Linked DNA regions of Ilumatobacter coccineus YM16-304. Each later gene encodes a partner of the first gene's protein in a complex. Links are inferred from orthologs where the notes say so. Each region holds a gene or a part of one and is shown in the gene's direction. Other genes may lie near its edges. The genes, in order: dnaN and dnaX.

Region 1 (8,015 bases):
CCCCAGCGTGTGGGCCGTTTTTTGAGCTTTTCGCTGCACGTTTCCGTCTCGTTCACAACGTGCTAGGTTCTGTCGCTCGTGTCGGATCCAGGGATGTCCACACACTGTGGAAAAAGCTGTGGAACGACCAAGGGATGATGTGACCGAATGCCAGTGACCGAGGCCGATGACGTGTGGACGCAGGTGACGCTTGCGCTGCGGATGCAACTGGCCGAGAGCGTGTGGTTCTCGACGTTCCAAGACGTGCAGCCGATCAGTGCCGACAACGACACCCTGCGACTCCTCGCACCGAGCGGCTACGTCCGGGATCGCATCCTCAAGCGCTACCTGCCGCTGGTGACCGACGCGCTCGAAGATGCCGGCGAAGGGCATCGCACGATCGAGATCGACGTCAAGGCCGGTGCCGACCACGACGAGTCGGTCCCCGACGAGCACCACGCGGCGCCGATCGACAACGCCCCGGCCGACACCGCGCACCAGAGCGACACCGCGAACACCCCGTCGAACATCCACCTCGACACCGGCCCGGCCGCACTGTCGGAGCGTGACCTCGTCCTCGAAGACGCCGGGCTCAGCAGTGACTACTCGTTCGAGACCTTCGTGAAGGGCGCGTCGAACCAGTTCGCCCTCGCCGCGGCGTTGCGGGTGGCCGAAACCCCTGCTCGCAGCTACAACCCGCTGTTCATCTACGGCGCCGCAGGGCTCGGCAAGACCCACCTGCTGTACGCGATCGGCCACTACGTCCACTCCAACTACCAGCACCACAAGGTGCGCTACGTCTCCACCGAGACGTTCATGAACGAGTACGTCGAGTCGATTCGTCAGAACACGACCAACCTGCTGCGTCAGCGATACCGCGACGTCGACGTGCTGCTGATCGACGACATCCAGTTCATCGCCAACAAGGAAGGGCTCCAGGAGGAGTTCTTCCACACGTTCAACGCGTTGCACGGTGCCAACAAACAGATCGTCATCAGCTCCGATCGCACGCCCGACAACATCCCCACGCTGGAAGAACGCCTTCGCAGCCGGTTCAAGTGGGGACTCATCACCGACATCCAGCCGCCCGACGTCGAGACCCGTCTGGCCATCCTGCGCAACAAGGCGGATCGCGAAGACGTCGACGTGCCGGCCGCGGCACTCGAGTTCATCGCCGAGAACATCTCGACCAACATCCGTGAACTCGAAGGCGCGCTCGTTCGCGTCATGGCGTTCGCCAGCCTCAGTCGCCAACCGATCACCATCGACCTCGTCCAGAGTCAGCTCGAAGATCTCCTCACGCTGAGCCAGCCGAAGATCCGCACCGACGAAGAACTCCTCCAGGAGATCGCCGACATCTTGCGCTTCGACGTCGAAGCGCTCAAGGGCAAGAGCCGGCAACGCCCGCTCGTCACCGCCCGCCAGATCGCGATGTACGTGTTCCGCGATCTCACCGACCTGAGTTACCCGGCGATCGCCCGTCTGTTCGGCGGGCGCGATCACACCACCGTGATCCACGCCAACGACAAGATCCAGCGCCTCATGAAGGAACGCAAAGAGATCTACGACCAGGTCACCGCGCTCATCTTGAAGCTCAAGGCATAGCGCCGCCGCCATGCACCAGGTCCAGCACCCGGCAACCGGCCATCGAGCGGTGATCGCCGGCGAGACCGCGCGACCGACCGCACATCTCTGCCGTGACGACAGCGGGTTCGGTCGCGTCTCACCCGGTCGAACACCCGCGCGGGGGACAACGATGGGGACGTCGGTCGGACAGCGCGCCGTCGCGCGGGGGACAACGCGCTGTCGTCCACCGAGTTACACGACTGTGAGATTCGAGCTGGGGATGACCACGTATCCCATGTGGACGCGATCAACCGCCGTACGCTGCACGTACGCGGGTTGTTCACAATCCACAGCCCCTACTACTTCTATTGTCTTTGAAACATCCATGCATGAGGAGAAGTGCCCACTGTGAAGTTTCGTTGCGAACGTGACGTCCTGGCTGATGCTGTCGGCTCCGCCGGCCGCGCCGCCACCAACCGAACCGGAACCCTGCCGGTGCTCGCCGGTGTCCGGATGGAGGTCGCCGGTGACACGCTCACGGTGACCGGCACCGACCTCGAGCTGACGATCCGACTCACCGTCGAAGTCGGCGGAGAACAAGACGGTGCTGCCGTCGTTCCCGCCCGCCTCGTCGGCGACATCGTCAAAGCCCTGCCCGCCGGCGCCGTCGAGATCTCACTCGACACGTCCGGTGACTCGGGCGAGATGTCGATCAGCGCCGGCCGCTCCCAGTTCTCGGTGCGCCCGCTGTCGCTCGACGACTACCCGGCACAGACCGAACCGAGTGGCGAAGCGGTCACCCTGTCGGCCGAGACGATGTCGGATGCACTGCGTCAGGTCGTCCGCGCCGCCTCGACCGACGATGCACGCGCCGTGCTCACCGGTGTGCTCCTCGCGTCGGAAGACGAAGGCGTCCGCATGGTCGCGACCGACTCGTACCGCCTCGCGGTGCGTGACCTGCCCGACTCGACGGTGCTCGGCTCCGGCCAGAAAGTCCTCATCCCCGGTCGTGCGCTCAACGAGTTGCAGCGCGTGATGGGCGACGTCGAAGAGCTCACCGTCCGCTTCGGCGAACGTGAAGCCACCTTCGAAGCCGGCACCACACGCCTCAGCACCCGGCTGATCGAAGGCGAGTTCCCGAACTATCGCAACCTGCTGCCCTCGAGCTACCCGAACCTGCTCACCGTCAGCAAGGCGTCGATGATGGAAGCGATCCGTCGTGTGAAGATCCTCGCTCAGGACTCCACCCCGGTGCGCCTCACCCTCGGCGGCGACACGGTGCAGCTCACCGCGATCACCCAAGACGTCGGTAACGCGGCGGAAGAGATCGACGCCAGCTACGACGGCGCCGAGATGACCGTGGCGTTCAACCCCGACTACCTCGCCGCCGGCATCGACGCGATCGACGCCGACGACGTGACGTTGGCGACGATGGACCCGATGAAGCCCGCCGTGCTCCGCGGCGCCGGCCAGGAGGACTACCTGTACCTCCTCATGCCGGTCCGCGTGCCGTGACACTCTGAGCGCTCGGAGGCCGCTCCCTCGCTTGCGCTCGCCTGCGGCTCGACCCTTCGATGGCTGGGTCTCGCGCGGGGATGTCTGGCTGGTGGTGGGGAACACTCGGGGTTGGTGGTTGCTGACGTAGCCTCGAAACACTGTGATCGTTTCTCGGTTGGAGCTCATCGACTTTCGGAATTATGTGTCGGGTGAGTTCGACCTGCTCGACGGCACCACGGCGGTCATCGGCGACAACGGGCAGGGCAAGACCAACCTGGCCGAAGCACTCGCGTACCTCGCGACGCTGTCGAGCTTTCGCGGTGCCCCCGGTGACGCGCTCGTCCGAGTGGGGGCCGACCAGGCCATCATCCGTGCCACGGTCCGTCACGACGACGGACGCGAATCGCTGATCGAGGCGGAGCTCACCGTCGTCGGCCGCAACCGCGTCCAGGTCAACAAGCAGAAGCTCAAGCGGGTCCGCGACCTGCTCGGCACCGTGCGCGTCACGGTGTTCTCGCCCGACGACCTGATCGTCGTCAAGGGGTCACCCGGCGATCGACGCCGCTTCATGGACGACACCCTCGTCGCGCTCGCCACCAAGTACGACGCCATCCGTCTCGAGATCGATCGCATCGTCAAGCAGCGCAACAGCCTGCTCAAGCAAGCCCAGAAGGCCGGGCATCGCGCCGAGAACCTGCCCGACGACATCGCGGTCACCCTCGACGTGTGGGATGCGAAGTTCGTCGAGCTCGCCGATCAGTTCGGCTACGCACGAGCAACACTCGTCGCCCGCATCACGCCGATGGTCCAAGACGCGTACGACCAACTGGCGGGGGAGTCGTCGCCGATCGAGCTGCGCTACGAGCCGGAGTGGCGCCAGATCGGTCTGCTGAAGGCGCTTACCGCGGCCCGGCCGATGGACCTGCGGCGCGGCGTGTCGACCGTCGGCCCGCACCGCGACGAACTCGCCCTGTCGATCAACGGACTGCCGTCACGAACACACGCGTCGCAGGGGGAGCAGCGCACGCTCGCGCTCGCGCTGCGACTCGCGTCGCATCGCCTGGTGACCGAGCGAACCGAATCGGCACCCGTGCTCGTCCTCGACGACGTGCTCAGCGAACTCGACGACGGCCGGGCCACCGCGCTGCTCGAACACCTTCCACCCGGCCAGGTCGTGATCACGACGGCCAGCGAACTCCCCCCGGCCGCGCAAGCCGACAGAGTGCTGCGCGTGAAGGCTGGCGAAGTCGTCACCGAATCCTGATCGCCGCGCGGTCGAGTCCACCGAGCGCTGTGCCCGGGCCGGCCTCAGTCGAGATGTACCGTGGCGCTGACGATGGCCACGCCGCCCGAGGTGCACAGCTCGAGCGCCGTGTGATGATCGCTGGTGACCGGTCGAATGGTGCGTCCGGTCGGCAGCGTCCCCGACACCACGTTGACCATGCTGATCTCCTCCTCGCTGCCGGTCGCGGCGAACGGTTGACCGTCGTGGAACAGGTGCAGCGCGAGGAACTCGTCGATCGGGTCGGCCGACGTGGCCGACCGTGACGAGCTGACCACTTGCACGTCGACGTCGACGTCGGTCGCCGCGTTGTAGCGAACGTCGACCGAACTCACCGAGGTGCCCGGCTGGAGGGGGAGGGGCGCGAGCAGGCAGTCGCGTCCGGAGCCGGGCGACCGCAACCACAGCAGGTTCTTGTAGTCGAAGCCGGCCCCGCCGTCTTCGGTGGCGGCCGGCGTGAAGTCGGCGCCGCCGACGAAGACCTCGGTCGTCGGCAGCTTCACGTAGCGATCGTCGTGGTCGTGATCGACGTAGTAGCCGTTGACGTCGACCACCACCGACACGGTCCCAGAGTTGTTGTAGATCTCGAACTCCTGGTCGACCGAGAGCTCGGTGACGACGGCGTTCGGCACCGGCGGTTGCCCGGGAGCCGGGTTGAGACTCGCCGCGGTCGGACGGTCGCCGCCGGCCCACACCGTGAGGTACGACTGCTCGGTGGCGCCCAGTGCGGTGATGTTGAGCGAGAGCGCCGATGCATCGGTCGGGATCGAACCGCTGCACGGTGTGCCGGCCTGCTGCGCGTCGATCGTGTGAGTGTCGGCCGGCCCGAGCCCGATCGAGCGCGGTCCGACCGTGTTGGGTGCCGGGCGGGTGTCGGCCAGTCGACACGGTTCGATCGGCACGAGCACGGCGCGCTCGCCCGACGACACCCCCGCCGACGCGAAGTGTTGGGTCGTGGCGCCGATGGCGGTGCCCGCGATCAACAGGGTCGTACCGGCAGCGAGCGATCTGAGCTTCATACGACGATGGTGGCAGACCCACGAGTGGCGTCGCGACCGTTTTGCCGATGCGTGTGATGCCAGCGCAGCCGTTCGATCGACCGGTTCGAGAAGGCGTTACGGTGACGGGGTGGACGATCCCGTTCCGATCACCCGATCGCTCGACAACATCATGAAGTCGCTGCGCGGCACCGATCGGATCCAGGTCGGGGGCCTGTTCAGCAAGTGGGACGACGCGGTCGGGGCGCAGATCTCGGCGCACGTCAAACCGATCAAGCTCGACAAGGGCACCCTGCTCGTCGAAGCCGACGAAGCAGCGTGGGCGACACAGGTGAAGTTCCTGAGCGACACGATCATCAGCCGACTCCACGACGTCGCACGCGTCGACATCGACCGTGTCGAAGTGCGCGTGAAGTCCGCTCGCCGCGGCCGCTGACCGCCCTGTCGACGACGTGCACGACACGTGTGCAGGTCCGATGCGCCGACATCAGTGCGCGCTGGCCGTCGCGTGACCGATTCGCGACGCGGAAACGGTTGTCCACAGTTAAATCACAGACCTGTGGTTTACCGATCGTGCCATGGCGAATGACCCATCTCCGGCACACCCCGCTGGTAGGCTGAGAGCCAATTGTTCTGGGGGTTTCCTCGCCGGTCTGACGCACCTGGCTGAGGTGTTTCCCGAGGCGACGATCGTGCCCCGAACGGGCATCCAAACAACTCCAACCCAACGCTCGCGGCCCGATGTGGCCCGAGGAGTCGACGAAGAAGGTACGAGTGTCCTCAGACACCGCAATCAACGAACTCCCGAACCCCGACGACGACGCCACCACTCCCATCCAGCGCCCTGTCGCGTCGGACGCGGACGTCGACGAGGCGGGCGATGATCCGGCCGACGTAGCGAAGGCGCCGCGCCGCAAGCCACAGGGCGACGCGGCCAAGACCACGGCCGACTACGACGCAGCCGCCATCACGGTGCTCGAAGGCCTCGACCCGGTGCGCAAGCGCCCGGGCATGTACATCGGCTCCACGGGCCTCACCGGTCTGCACCACCTGATCTGGGAAGTCGTCGACAACTCGGTCGACGAAGCCATGGCCGGCCACTGTGATCGCATCAGCATCACCCTCACCGCCGACGGCGGATGCAGCGTCGCCGACAACGGTCGCGGCATCCCGATCGATCCGTTCACCACCGGTGAACACGCCGGCAAGTCGGCTGCCGAAGTCGTGCTCACCGTGCTGCACGCCGGCGGCAAGTTCGGCGGCGACGGCTACAAGGTCTCGGGTGGTCTCCACGGCGTCGGCGTGTCGGTCGTCAACGCCCTCTCCACCAAGCTCCTCATCCAGGTCGACCGCAACGGCGATCGCTACGAGCAGACCTACGCCGACGGCGGCGCCCCGCAGAACAAGATGGAGAAGGTCGGCCCCACCCCCAAGGGTGAGCGCGCCACCGGCACCACCATCACGTTCTGGCCCGACCCGTCGATCTTCCAGGCCGAAGGCGTCGAGTTCGTGGCGCGCACCGTGCTCGAACGACTCCAGACGATGGCGTTCCTCAACAAGGGCCTCATCATCGACTTCACAGACGAGCGTCCCGAACGCGAGCAGGAGATCACGTACCAGTACAAGAACGGCCTGGTCGACTTCGTCAAGCACCTCAACGCCACCAAAGACCCGCTGTTCAGCAAGGTCTGCCAGTTCGAAGACGAAGACGACGACGGCCAGATGCTCGACGTCGCCATGCAGTGGAACACGGGCTACCACGAAGGCATCCACGGCTACGCCAACGGCATCTCCACCATCGAAGGTGGCATGCACATCGAAGGCTTCCGCTCGGCGCTCACCACCACGATCAACAAGTACGCCCGCGAGAAGAACCTCCTCAAGGAGAAGGACGCGAACCTCACCGGCGACGACGTGCGTGAAGGCCTCACGGCGATCGTGTCGGTCAAGCTGCGCGAACCGCAGTTCGAAGGCCAGACCAAGGCCAAGCTCGGCAACGTGCCCATGCGCTCGTTCGTGCAGAAGGCCACCAACGAGATGCTCGCCGAGTGGCTGCAGGAGAACCCGGCCGAAGCGAGCAAGCTGGTCAAGAAGGGTGTCGCCGCCGCGCAGGCACGAGCCGCCGCGAAGAACGCCCGCAACGCGATCCGTCGCAAGACCGCACTCTCGGGTGCCGGCATGCCCGACAAGTTGAAGGACTGCCAGTCGAAGAACGCCGACGAGTCCGAACTGTTCATCGTCGAGGGCGACTCCGCCGGCGGCACCGCGGTCGACGCTCGCCATCCGTACAGCCAGGCGATCCTCCCCATCCGCGGCAAGATCCTCAACGTCGAACGTGCCCGCATCGACAAGATGCTGAAGAACAACGAGATCCAGGCGCTCATCACCGCCATCGGGGCCGGCGTCGGCGACGAGTTCGACGTCGAGAAGGCTCGCTACCACAAGGTGATCTGCCTGGCTGACGCCGACGTCGACGGCAGCCACATCCGCACGTTGCTGCTCACGTTCTTCTTCCGCCAGATGCGCGAGATGGTCGAAGCCGGTTACTGCTACATCGCGCAGCCGCCGCTGTACTCCACCGAGGTCGGCAAGGAGAAGGTGTACCTCAAAGACGACGTCGCCAAGGCCAAGTTCCTCGAAGAGCGCCCCAACCACAAGAAGAACTTCGCCCGCCTCAAAGGCCTCGGCGAAAT
Region 2 (8,078 bases), 4.2 Mb from region 1 along the record:
TCGGCGGTGACAGCGCGAGCATCCACGAGCTCAGCGCCAGGATGACGACACCGATGCCGGCTTCTGCGCCGAACGCACGACGCAGCCGGTCGGCGAGCGGCACGCTCATCTCGTGAGCGCGCGCGAGGCGCTGCGCCACGAACTGGCGAGCGGTGATCGCGAGGAAGATCATGACCGCCACCACGATCGACTTGAGGAGGAGCACCCGCCCGTGGCCGCTGTCGAACAACGCGCCGCCGTCGAGGCGGATGAGTTGGATCACGCCGCTGACGACCGTGACGATGATGGCCACGATCGAGACTCGGCCGAATCCACGGACCGCGTGGACGAGGTCTTCTTCGCCGGGGCCCGACAGCACGACGCGGGCCAGCAGGATCACGCCGCCGAGCCAGACCGCCATGGCGAGCGCATGGACGATGCCGACGAGGACGCCGATCGCGGCGAGGTCGCCGAGCGTGCGGGTCACGCCGGTCATCGCCACGGCGAGCGCCGGGATGCCGAGACCGGCGATCTGTGTGGTCGGGTCGATCGCCCGATCGGGGCGGAACGCGACCCACGCCGAACCGATCACGAACACGAGTCGGAGGATGACCGCGCGTCCGGCCCAGCCCGCGTCGAGCAGGTCGATCCATGCGGTCGGGCTGAAGCCGCTGCCGAGGCCGCGACCCGTGGAGGCCGCGGTGGCCGCGGCCGTGAAGAGCAGCGTCGAGATGAGGGCCACGACCCAGACGCCGCGCAGGAACTTCACCGTGACCAGGTACTCGACACCTTCCGGCCAGGCGGTGGTGATCAGGACGAGGCCGCCGAACAGCGCGGCGATCGACAGCGTCGACAGGAGGCGTCCGAGCCACACCGGGCCCTGTCCGCCGCCCGACGTGGAGAAGTCGGTGACGACGATCTCGTCGTCACCGTCGGTGTCGGTGGCGGGGGTCGCGATCGGCGCGACGGTCGTGTCGGGGGTGTCGGTCTCGGTGCCGTCGTCGGACTCGTCGACGATCTCGGCGACGGGGTCGTTGGTGACGCTGAAGGTGATGGTGCCTTCGCCGTTCGCTTCGCCGTCGGTGTTGGTGACCTGCCAGCGGATGGCGCACGTGCCGCGCCCTACCGGTTCGAGGATCTGTGCCGTGAGGAGCAGTCCGTCGTCGCCGACCTCGGGTTCCGACAGCGGGATCTGCTCGGCTTCGCACGACAGATCGATCGTGTTCACGTCACCGAGTTCTTCGGTGAAGGTGATGACGACCTCTTCGGGAGCGACGTCGCGGCTGGCGCCGGTCGCCGGCGACGAGTTGACGACGGAGTTCTCGGCGTGGGCGATGCCCGGAGCGACGGCCGAGAGGCCGAGCGCCGTCAGCAGGCCGATCACCAGACCGAGCAGCGCTCGCCGAGGCGCGCGCTGACGGCAGCGTTCCGCGGTGCCGTCGGGGCGGCCCGTCCGTTGCTCGACGAAGGGGGAATTCACGATGCGCCGAGGCTAGTGCCTGGACCCCTGACGTGTGCATGCTCTCGCTCCGCTCCGGCGCCGAAGCCCCAGCGCAGCGGCCCGGCGCGACCGGGCGGCGCGGAGCCGTGGTGGCCGCTCACGACCCGTCCCGAACACAGCCGTTCACCCCGAGCTCGGAGGCGAGGTCGTTGCGGCCGAGGGTGAGTTCGGTGATCTCGGTGCTGATCGCTCCGATGCCGTCCGGGTCGTCGACGATCGTGGTGCTGAGCGCTCGGTATCGCCCGGCGAGCTCGGACGTGGTGGTGGCGAAATCGAGATGCGTGCTGCGCAGCGAACCGTCGACGAGGAGATCGCGAGTTCGTTCCGACTCGGCACCGAAGGCGAGCGCGACTTCGTCGGCCCAGTCGGTGGCGCTGATGCCGTCGGGAGGTGAGGGGAGCGCGTCGAGTCGAGCGTTGGTGTCGGCGCAGATCGTCTCGATGGCTTCGACGTACCCGTCGCCGACCAGCGCAGCGGTGTCGGACCCGCTCGACTGGCACGCACCGGTTCCGACCGCGGCGACGACCGTCAGCAACCAGGTGATTCGCATGCCCGAACTGTAGAACGGCCGCCCGCCCCCGCCCCGCCACACGACCATTTCTGCCCAGGCCAAATGTTGTCGCGTGAGGGTGATTTTTGCCCAGGCCAATTGTCGTCGCGTGGGGATGATTTCTGCCCAGGCCAAATGTGGTCGCGTGAGGGTGATTTTTGCCCAGGCTCGATGTGGTCGCGTGGGGGTGATTTTTGCCCAGGCTCGATGTGGTCGCGTGGGGGTGATTTTTGCCCAGGCTCGATGTGGTCGCGTGGGGGTGATTTTTGCCCAGGCCAAATGTGGTCGCGTGGGGTGGCGTCTTGGGGTGTGACATGGCATCGGTAGGGTGAACGGCGATGGCCACCCAGTCGCTGTATCGCCGGTATCGGCCTCGTCGCTTTGCCGAGTTGAAGGGTCAAGACCACGTCGTACGCGCGTTGCGTACGTCGGTCGCCGAAGGCCGTGAAGGCCAGGCATACCTGTTCTCCGGACCGCGAGGAACCGGCAAGACCACCTCCGCGCGCATTCTCGCCAAGGTCCTCAACTGTGAGAACCCGCAAGACGGCGAGCCGTGCTGCGAATGCGAATCGTGTATGTCGGTGGAACGGGGCACCAGCTACGACGTCCACGAACTCGACGCCGCCAGCAACAACGGCGTCGAAGCGATGCGCGATCTCATCGAGAAGGCCTCGCTCGGCACGCCCGGTCGGCACAAGGTGTACATCCTCGACGAGGTGCACATGCTCACCAAGGGCGCCGAAGCAGCACTGCTCAAGACGCTCGAAGAACCCCCGGCGCACGTCGTGTTCGTCCTCGCGACGACCGACCCGCAGAAGATGTCCGACACCATCCGGAGCCGCACGCAGCACCTGCAGTTCCACCTCCTGCCCGCCGACACGCTCAACGAGCACGTCAAGTGGGTGGCGAGCGATGCCGGTCTCGAGGTCACCGACGAAGCGATCGAGCAGGTGCTCGCTCAAGGTGGCGGGTCGGCGCGCGACACGCTGTCGGCGCTCGAACTCGTGGCCAACGCCGGCGGCGGAGCGTCCGAAGTCATCTCGCTCGACGAGTTCGCCGAGGCGATGATCGAGCACGAGCCGGGCCGAGCGCTCACCATGGCGGCTCACGCGATCAGTCGTGGCCGCGACCCGCGCACGCTCACCGAAGAGCTCATCGGCTTCCTGCGCAACGGCTTCCTCTCGTTGATGGCCCCCGAGTTGGTGCAGCTCCCGTCGCAACGCCTCGAGGCGCTCACCGAACTGGCGCGTCGCGTCGGCCCGGCCGGACTCGTCCGCGGGATCGAACAACTCGGTACCGCACTCACCGACATGCGCCATGCGCCCGACCCGCGAGTGCTTCTCGATGTGGCCATCGTGCAGCTCACGTCGGAGGCGGCGTCGTCCGACCTGTCGGGGATCGTCGCCCGGCTCGCCAAGCTCGAGCGGCAGATCGCCGACGGCGTGCCCGCGGGCGGCGGTGCCGCTGCACGTCCGTCAGCCCCGGTGTCGGCGGCGGCACAGGCGGAGGCGACCAAGCCGCCCGCTGATCCCGCCACCGGCCGAGCGCCGCTGGGCGGACGGGCCAAGCGAGCCGCGGCGACCGCCCCCGAGCCATCTCCTGCTCCCGACGCAACGCCCGCCGCCGGCGCCGCGGCTCCGGCCGCCGCCGAGTCCGCACCCGCCGCGGAGGCACCCGCGGCCGAGGCCGCGTCGGCACCGCCTGCCGACGACGTCACGGCGCCCATTCCCGTGGTCGACGCCGCCTCGGAGGCTCCGCCGGCTGCCTCTGCCGAACCCGACGCGGCAGCGCCCGTCGTGTCGAACGGCGAGGTGAAGGAGAGCGACTGGGACCAGATCAAGGGCGGGCTTCGCGGCATCACCCGCGCACTGTTCGCTCCGTCGGTGTTCGTGTCGGCCGGACTCAACACGCTCACGATCGGGCTGCCCAACGACTCGCACCGCGCCAAGTGCGAGCAGCATCGTGACGCGATCGAAACAGCGCTGTCGCAGCACATGCGCAGCAAGGTCACCCTCACCCTCGTCGACAACAGCGGTGGTGGTGGCCCCGGTGGCGACGGCGGTGGGAGCGACTCGCCGCCGCCCGATCCGGCTGGGGCAGGCCCAGCCGAACGGGCTCCCGAGCGTGCTGCTCCAGCCGGCGCAGCCGAGTCGGGTGCGGCCGGTGCGAATCTGCGTGCCGTTCCCGATGCAGCGTCGGGCCGAGCGATCGCCGAGCAGGCTCGACAGAGCGGTCCCGAACCCGACCCCGACGAAGCACTCGTTCCGACGCTCGCCGCGTTGCCCGACGACGACGAGATCGACCTCGACGACCTCGTCGACGCTCCGCCCGAAACGGTGAAGACCCCGATCGACCGCCTGGCCGACGCATTTCCCGGGTCTGAACTCGTCGACGACATCTACTGATGGCCTCCACCTACACCCAGCCGGTTCAGGTGCTCATCGACGAGCTCGGACGCCTGCCGGGCGTCGGACCGAAGTCGGCGCAGCGGATCGCGTTCCACCTGCTGAAGATCCCGGCCGACGACGTGGCACGCCTCGCCGAGGCGATCACCGTCGCCAAGGCCAAGGTCCGATTCTGCGAGCGGTGCTTCAACGTGGCCGAAGACACCTACTGCCCGATCTGTAAGGACGAGTCGCGTGACAACAGCATCGTGTGCGTGGTCGAGGAGTCACGGGACATCGTCGCCATCGAGAAGACCGGCGAGTTCCGGGGCAGGTATCACGTGTTGCTCGGTGCGATGAGCCCACTCGAGGGCATCGGACCTGAACAGCTCAAGATCCGCGAACTGGTGTCACGCATAGGGCCCGAAGGGATCGACGAAGTCATCCTGTGCACCAACCCGAACACCGAGGGCGAGGTCACGGCGATGTACCTGGCTCGGCTGCTCAAGCCGATCGGACTCGCGGTCACGCGCATCGCGAGCGGCCTTCCGGTCGGTGGCGACCTCGAGTACGCCGACGAACTGACGTTGGGTCGTGCCCTCGAAGGCCGACGCAGCGCGCTCGACGACTGACGACGCGAACCCGCTCGCACCGTCTCGCTCCGTCACGTGTGACGTCTGGCTCGTCATCGTCGCCGCGTGCTCGCGACGATGGGGCATGACCATCGATGTGCCGGCCGACCCGTTCTCGATCACCGCCGAATGGCTGACCGCGGTGTTGCCCGACGATGTGCTGGGTGGAGCGACGGTCGACGAGGTCCGTGCGTCGGACATCGGCGAGGGAACGGGCATCTTGGGGGCGATCGCGCGCCTGCACCTGACGACGTCGGGCGGCGACGGCTCGGCGCCTGCGTCGCTCGTCGCGAAGATGCCGTGCTCGGAGCCCGCCAATCTCGAAGTCGCGATCGTGCTGGGCATCTACGAACGCGAGCTCAACTTCTTCGAGACGATGGCTCCGACGACCTCGTTGCGCGTGCCCACGCCGCACGTGTCGATCCGGGGTGACGACGGTCGGTTCGTGCTGCTGATGGAGGACCTGTCGGGCGACTACGACGTCGGCGATCAGGTGGTCGGGGCCACGATCGCAGAAGCGGAGTCGGTGATCGACGAACTCGCCGGGTTCCATGCGCACTGGTGGGAGCACGACGACCTGGCGTCGATGGACTGGGTGCCGTATCCGAATGCGCCGGCGTACGCCGCTGCGGTCCCCGGCATCTACCGCGCTGGTCTGCCGGTGCTGCAGGACGCCTGGAGTGATCGCGTGTCGCCGGAGGCGATCGCGCTCGCCCTCGACATCGACCCGGTGTTCGAAGAACTCCTGGAGCGCACGGCGGGCGGGCCCGCGACCGTTGCTCACGGCGACACCCGGCTCGACAACATCCTGTTCGCCAAGGACGACCCGTCGCGGATCGCAGTGATCGACTTCCAGTTGATGCTGCGCGGTCGGGGCGTGGCCGACATCGCCTACTTCATCGGAACGAGCATCGATCGCGACGTCGCGGCGGCGAACTGGGAGTCGCTGCTCGGTCGCTGGCATGCGGCGGTCACCGCAGCGGGCGTCGACTACTCGTGGGACGACTGCCTGCTCCACTATCGGGAGGCGGCGATGTACTACCTGTCGGGTGCGATGTCGCTCCTCGGGAGCTTCGACACGGGCAACGACCGCGGTGCTGAGCTGGCCGCCGCCTACAGCACTCGGATCCTGGAGCACTGCGTCGACATCGACGCTCGCTCGGTGCTCTGAGCCGACCGCACCCGAAAATGAACTGAGGCACCATCTCCACGAACCGGTAGCGGGCGGACGGGCCGGTTCATTTCGATGATGCCTCAGAGGCTGTCGATCACCTCCGTGTGTCACGGTGGCGGTCGAGCGATCAAGTTGTTGCGATTACATTACGAAAATTCTGAGCTCTTGTCAAGAACTTGGGACAAAAGACAGGTCGATCGTCAGAATCTCATCAGAATCAGCGGAAAAACTGACGTTGAGCGAACTTTCGAACACGGAGAGAGCTTACTCACTCAACGTGGAATCAACGCCACGGAACGAAAGATTCTCGCGTTTGCCCTGCTCTCGGGTCGTCAGACCGTCGTGTCAGACCGTCGTGTCGGACCGTCGTGTCAGACCGTCTTGAGGATGATCGCGTCACCCTGGCCGCCACCGCCACACAGGCCGGCAGCGCCGACACCACCGCCGCGACGCTTGAGTTCGTGCAGCAGGGTGAGCGCGAGTCGGTTGCCGCTCATGCCGATCGGGTGACCGAGTGCGATGGCGCCGCCGTTGACGTTGACGATCTCGTCGGAGATGCCGAGTTCGCCGATCGAGGCGATCCCGACGGCAGCGAACGCCTCGTTGATCTCGAAGAGGTCGAGGTCGGCGATGGCGATGCCGGCCTTCTCGGCGGCGTTCATGATGGCTCGACTCGGCTGCGACAGCAGCGACGCGTTGTCGGGGCCGGCGACCATGCCGTACGACACGAACTCGCCGAGCGGTTCGACGCCGCGTCGCTCGGCCTCGGCCTTCGACATGACGATCACGGCCGATCCGCCGTCGGACAGTTGCGACGCGTTGGCTGCGGTGATGGTGCCGTCGGGGTCGAAGGCGGGACGCATCTTGGCCAGCGTGTCGACCGTGGTTCCCGGACGCACGCCTTCGTCGTGCTCGACGAGGATCGGGTCGCCCTTGCGCTGCGGCACCTCGACGCTCACGATCTCATCGGACAGGCGTCCTTCCTTGATGGCGTTCGCCGCTCGCTCGTTGGAGGCCGCGGCCATCTCGTCCTGCTGCTGCCGCGAGATGCTGTCGCCGGTGTAGCGCTCGGTGCCGAGGCCCATGAGGCATTGATCGAACGAGCACCAGAGGCCGTCGGCGATGATCGCGTCGCGGAGTTCGGTGTTGCCGTAGCGGAACCCGCCGCGAGCACCGTCGGCGAGGTACGGAGCATTGGTCATCGACTCCATGCCACCGGCCACCACGATGTCGGCGTCGCCCATCGCCACCATCTGGTGGGCGAGGTAGATCGAGTTGAGGCCGGAGAGGCAGACCTTGTTGACGTTGACGGCGGGGACCGACATCGGGATGCCGGCCTTGCTGGCGGCCTGACGGCTCGGCACCTGCCCCTGGCCCGCCATGAGCACCTGGCCCATGATGACGTGGTCGACCTCGTCGGGGGCGACGCCCGCACGCTCGAGTGCTGCGGCGATGGCGAAGCCACCGAGGTCGGCGGCCGAGAACGACGCGAGCGCGCCGCTCATCTTCCCGATCGGGGTGCGAGCGCCGGCAATGATGTACGAACCGTTGGTAGCCATTTCCCGAAACTAGTCCAGCGACTCTTCGCCGCGGCAAGACGACTCGCAGTCGGCGAACGGCGTACGACACCGACGCTCTGCGCGTCGGCGTGGTGACGCAGACCGTTGACGGGTCGGGGCGACGTCGATGGGCTACTCGCTTTGGTCCGGCCTGTTACCCATCGGTAACCTCCCGCCATGGACAAGATTCTCGAAGCGATCCAAGCCGGTGCGAGCGGCGAGGAGATCGCCAGTCTCCCCATTCCCGAGAGCTACCGCGCGGCGTACGTCAAGCGCGACGAGGCCGACATGTTCGAAGG

Evidence for each region.
Region 2: the proteins of dnaN (region 1) and dnaX are in contact, whole or in part, in a cryo-EM structure (PDB 8GIZ), measured with the Escherichia coli proteins. The link is inferred for Ilumatobacter coccineus YM16-304 from one-to-one orthologs.

What each region holds. Positions count from the first base shown.
Region 1 is NC_020520.1:55-8,069, forward strand. The notes cover bases 1,099-4,006. They hold dnaN (DNA polymerase III subunit beta), read left to right. Parts: upstream 1,099-1,953; coding sequence 1,954-3,060; downstream 3,061-4,006. Other genes in these bases: dnaA (chromosomal replication initiator protein DnaA), read left to right, coding at 1,099-1,584; recF (DNA replication/repair protein RecF), read left to right, coding at 3,218-4,006. Outside these bases: more of dnaA, read left to right, coding at 148-1,098; more of recF, read left to right, coding at 4,007-4,306; YM304_RS00020 (hypothetical protein), read right to left, coding at 4,351-5,343; YM304_RS24950 (DciA family protein), read left to right, coding at 5,453-5,758; YM304_RS00030 (DNA gyrase/topoisomerase IV subunit B), read left to right, coding at 6,097-8,015. UniProt on the Escherichia coli protein: Confers DNA tethering and processivity to DNA polymerases and other proteins. Acts as a clamp, forming a ring around DNA (a reaction catalyzed by the clamp-loading complex) which diffuses in an ATP-independent manner freely and bidirectionally along dsDNA.
Region 2 is NC_020520.1:4,207,766-4,215,843, reverse strand. The notes cover bases 1,931-4,901. They hold dnaX (DNA polymerase III subunit gamma/tau), read left to right. Parts: upstream 1,931-2,368; coding sequence 2,369-4,435; downstream 4,436-4,901. Other genes in these bases: recR (recombination mediator RecR), read left to right, coding at 4,435-4,901; YM304_RS18625 (hypothetical protein), read right to left, coding at 1,931-2,030. Also shown: YM304_RS18630 (copper resistance CopC/CopD family protein), read right to left, coding at 1-1,459; more of YM304_RS18625, read right to left, coding at 1,578-1,930; more of recR, read left to right, coding at 4,902-5,046; YM304_RS18610 (phosphotransferase), read left to right, coding at 5,132-6,217; YM304_RS18605 (acetyl-CoA C-acetyltransferase), read right to left, coding at 6,592-7,779; ccrA (crotonyl-CoA carboxylase/reductase), read left to right, coding at 7,957-8,078. UniProt on the Escherichia coli protein: Part of the beta sliding clamp loading complex, which hydrolyzes ATP to load the beta clamp onto primed DNA to form the DNA replication pre-initiation complex.